Regions from separate parts of the Planctobacterium sp. R6 genome, predicted to be linked through region 2. Evidence: predicted binding sites of a transcription regulator. Region 2 holds the regulator's gene; the other holds the start of a gene.
The links. The regulator FliA, encoded in region 2, starts transcription of late flagellar genes. The targets are predictions, from matches to a motif close to CTAAAGNTNNNNNNNNNNNNGCCGATA.

Region 1: the regulator FliA is predicted to act here: its motif matches at 1,271-1,297, upstream of AC0J20_RS19150 (HAMP domain-containing methyl-accepting chemotaxis protein).

Annotation. Positions count from the first base shown of each region.
Region 1 covers NZ_JBVTQY010000040.1:30,667-33,073, forward strand. Annotated here, with positions in the region: gene AC0J20_RS19150 (HAMP domain-containing methyl-accepting chemotaxis protein) at 1-1,218, opposite strand, end outside; gene fur (ferric iron uptake transcriptional regulator) at 1,518-1,937, shown strand; gene alr (alanine racemase) at 2,033-2,407, opposite strand, start outside.
Region 2 covers NZ_JBVTQY010000001.1:233,530-235,936, forward strand. Annotated here, with positions in the region: gene flhF (flagellar biosynthesis protein FlhF) at 1-218, shown strand, start outside; gene AC0J20_RS01040 (MinD/ParA family protein) at 215-1,081, shown strand; gene AC0J20_RS01045 (RNA polymerase sigma factor FliA) at 1,078-1,803, shown strand; gene cheY (chemotaxis response regulator CheY) at 1,847-2,230, shown strand; gene AC0J20_RS01055 (protein phosphatase CheZ) at 2,264-2,407, shown strand, end outside.

The DNA of each region.
Region 1 (2,407 bases), on a different contig from region 2:
ATTTAATCCCTCCTGCTGTTCAAGGATATGTACCACCAACTGATGCAGGTTCTCTGAAAGTACATTAACCTGCTTCGATAAGTCACCAAATTCACAGTTGCTGGAAGCGTCCGCCTTATGCGTCAGATCACCTGAGCTGATCACACGCAAGCTGCGGGCAATTCGGCCAATTGGCACAGAGATACTCTTGTAGACTACAAAGCCTGTGCCGACAGCCAACCCCGTGCCCAACAACATAATAATGACACCGATAGTGATGTTACTCTCGATAATCTCCAGTATTTCGTTCTGCCCGGCCAGGGTGCTGTCATTAACTTCGTCAAACAACGCTTTAAAATGCTCGATTGCCTGATCCAGGCTGGTTTCAGAGGCTGTTTTGGCCTGTTGTGCGCTGGCCAGTTTGTCCAGTTTAAATCGGTGCATAGCAATGACACCATTGCTGCCAAAAATCAGCGGCTTGAGTTTTGCCAGTTGTTCTTTGTAATCTTCCACTAATCCATCAGTATCTACCGACTCAGCGAGCCGCGATACAAACTGATCAGCTTCATCGATATTACTCATGGAAAACTCCATGGTACTGGCGATGTCTTCTGATACTTTGGGGTCCTGGGTAACAACCAATTCGTTCGTGGAATTAAGCAACGTAATCAGCAGCGTATCTATGTTGTTGCCGGCTCCCGCCAGACTCTTCAGGTTGTCGTCGCTCTCCGCACCCGGCATATACGCTAAATCCAGTAAGGGTGCGCTGGTATCATCCACTGCCAGCGAAACCTTGTCCATGTAGCTGATTATGTTGTCCCGCTGATTTAAAAAACTCTGTCTTTCTAAATACATGTTTTTCGCATTCTGCAGGTAGGACTCCACTGAACGCTTGCCGTCACTCAAATAACGAAGCTGACCATCGCCCATCGGCATGCGCTGTAAATCGCGTAGCGTTCCTTCAAACTCACCGAGTAGTTCGTCGAATTGTGCTTTATTGCTATTAAGTGCTGACAGATTATCCAGGTAATAACCGCTTAAAGACGCTTTGCCCAGATTGAGCAACTGGGTTTGGATTTTCAGAACCTGACTTTGCAGAGGCATTTTTTCATTTATTACCGACTCAGATGACTCGCGAATATCCGAAAGGCCAACATATGACATGACATTGGTGATAAACAACACAAAACCCAGCAAGATAAAGCCGAGAATTGTTTTCGCTACTACTGTAAATCGCATATCTTTCCTTGCCTCATTATTTTTCTAATTGGCATTCAATCGGTTAGGTTTGTATCGACCAAATCCAGGTTACCCTTTAATGTTGCCTTCGGGCCTGAATAAACATGTTCCAACATAGGGCTTTAAATCTCTGATTTTCTTAGCATACTCTCTTAATTCTAGCCTAGTATAGCGCCATGTGGTACAACCAGTTAACTTGTTTTTAACAAATAGCCAATATTTTTATTCTGAATACCCCCCTTTCAATCCTGTAGAAGTCACTTATAATAACGATAATTAATGTCTGAAAAGCCAAGAACATGGATCAAAATCAAGAACTAAAGAAAGCCGGCCTGAAGGTTACGCTGCCCCGTCTAAAGATACTGGAAATTTTAAAAGAACCGAAAAATCAGCACATTAGCGCAGAAGATGTCTATAAGATTTTGTTAGAGCAAGGCGAAGATATTGGCCTGGCGACTGTGTACCGCGTATTAAACCAGTTTGATGATGCGGGTATCCTGGACAGACACCACTTCGAAGGTGGTAAATCCGTATTTGAAATCAGTGATAAAAATCATCACGACCATCTGGTTTGCCTTGATTGCGGTAAAGTCATTGAATTTGAAGATGACGTTATCGAAACCCGCCAGAAGGAAATCTGTGAAGCGCATGGTATTAAACTAACCAACCATAGCTTGTATCTATATGGCAGATGTATTGACGGTAAATGTAATCACTAATTCGCTGTCTAAGCAGATTAGTGATTACAGGTAGGATACTACTCTTAATCTGTTAAATATTTACCGCAAGGCTGGCCGATCAGAACCAGCCTTTTTTACGTCTCCGAAAGGATATAGGTTTTCGGCACGCGCAGCGGCATTCGGGTAACCAATTCATACCCAATAGTATCAGCCCAACGTGCCACTTCGTTAGCACTTAACGATTCCCCCCACAGAGTTACCGTATCGCCCATTCTCACTTCCGGAATATGCGTAATATCAATACTCAGCATATCCATGGAAACCCTGCCCGCCAAACAGGCTCGTTTTCCTCGCACTAACACCGGGGTGCCACTTTTGGCATTCCGGGGATATCCGTCACCATAGCCTATTGCCACAGTCGCTATGCGCGAAGGTTGCGGTGCCTCCCACGTACTGCCATAACCAACGCGTTCGTCTTTATCAATAGTGCGTATCGCAATGATTTTTGA
Region 2 (2,407 bases):
CCAAAATTGATGAATGCTTCTCCTTAGGTGAGGCTATCAGTGTCGCAATTCAGGAAAGATTACCGGTTGCTTATTTGACTGATGGACAAAAGGTGCCAGAAGATATAAAAATAGCAGATGCGAAATATATAATTTCATTGGCAGCAAAGCTTTATAAAAAATATGAATTGCCGCATACTTCAAAACAAAGAACAGTACATTCAGCAGTAGCAGTATGATTGAGGACCAGGCGAGTAGTTTAAGAAAAATGAGCCAAAATAATTTAACAAAAGTCATAGCAATAACCGGTGGTAAAGGCGGTGTAGGGAAAACTAATGTCACCCTGAATACCGCAATTGCAATGGCTAAGCTGGGTAAAAAAGTACTGGTTCTTGATGCTGACCTGGGTCTGGCTAATGTCGATGTTATGCTGGGATTACGGGTAGGCAAGAACATATCCCATGTATTGTCTGGCGAGTGCTCCCTGGAAGATATCCTGATTGAAGGCCCGCACGGCATCTTAATCGCACCTGCCACCTCCGGCACGCAAAACATGGCCGAGTTGTCACCCACCGAGCATGCTGGTCTAATTCGGGCATTTAGTGAGTTAAAAATTCCAATTGATGTACTGCTGGTCGATACGGCCGCAGGTATCTCTGATATGGTGTTGAGTTTTTCCCGTGCCTCGCAAGATATTATGATGGTGGTCTGTAACGAACCCACCTCCCTGACAGATGCATACGCTCTGATGAAAATACTGAACCGCGATCACGGTGTCTTTAAATTTAAGATCGTGGCTAATATGGTCAGAAATGCCAGAGAAGGTCAGGAACTTTACGCTAAACTGTCAAAAGTGACTAACCGATTCCTTGACGTCGCGCTGGAACTGGTGGCTACCGTACCTTATGATGAAAACATCCGGAAGGCAGTGCGCAAGCAAAAAGCCATTGTTGACGTATTTCCCGGATCACCGGCAGCGCTTGCAATCACCCACCTGGCTAAGCAGGCGCTTTCCTGGCCGATCCCGGCGCAACCTGGTGGTCATCTGGAATTTTTTATTGAACAACTGGTCAAACGGCAGGCAGCGAGTAATCAGGCGTGAACAGCAAAGCAAACGCTTACAAACAACATGATGACAAAAGGTTACTTGTCGAAAAACATGCACCTTTAGTTAAGCGTATTGCTCATCACCTTATGGCCCGACTTCCCGCCAGTGTTCTGGTCGAAGATTTAATACAAGCCGGTATGATTGGTTTGTTAGAAGCATCGCGAAATTTTGACGGTACCAAAGGGGCCAGTTTTGAAACTTTTGCCGGCATCAGGATCCGTGGCGCAATGCTGGATGAAATTCGCAAAGGCGACTGGACACCCCGCTCGGTACACAAAAACGGTCGTGCTATCGCTGAAGCCATCAGTGAAGTCGAACGCGAAATTGGCGGTGACGCCAAAGATGTTGACGTTGCTGAAAAAATGCAGGTGTCACTGGCGGATTACCATCAGATGTTGTCCGAGGTAAATGCCGGTAAGATAATTGGCATAGAAGATTTAGGTGTTACCGAAGACGTACTGACCACCGATAAGAACAAAGGGGAAAATACTCCCTTTGACGACCTGATGGAAGGTTCCTTCCAAAAGGCACTGGCAAATGCAATCACAACTTTGCCAGAACGTGAGGCAATTGTTTTGTCTCTGTACTATGATGAAGAACTGAATTTAAGAGAAATTGGTGAAGTGCTGGATGTTAGTGAATCCAGAGTGAGCCAAATTCATAGTCAGGCTATGCTTAGATTGAAGTCCAGAATGCAGGCATGGCAAGCTGGATAGCGTATAATAATAAAATTTGATTGAATCCTCACTGGAGGCGGTTTTGGATAAAAACATGAAAATTCTCGTTGTTGATGACTTTTCTACAATGAGACGAATCATCAAAAACTTGTTGAAAGATCTCGGCTTTACCAATGTCCAGGAAGCTGATGATGGCAGCACGGCTTTGCCAATGCTACAACAAGGTGATTTTGATTTTGTAGTCACCGACTGGAATATGCCAGGCATGCAAGGTATCGATTTGTTGAGAGCAATTCGGGCCGATGACAAGCTGAAGCACACACCGGTATTGATGGTTACTGCCGAAGCGAAGAAAGAACAAATTGTTGCTGCTGCCCAGGCCGGTGTAAATGGTTATGTTGTTAAGCCGTTTACCGCTGCTACGCTAAAAGAGAAGCTCGACAAAATTTTTGAGCGTCTTGGTTAGTTCAGGACAGTCCTGAGATAAAACGGAGCTGAAATGACTAATGAGAAAAGCTCTCCCATTTCGCTTGAAGATGCTAAGCAGTTAGTTGCATTTTTAGAGCAAGGGGATGATGAGGCCGCCAGGGCCTTACTTGAAGCCAGCAAAATCCAGGATTCCATGGAGTTATTTGCTGAGGTG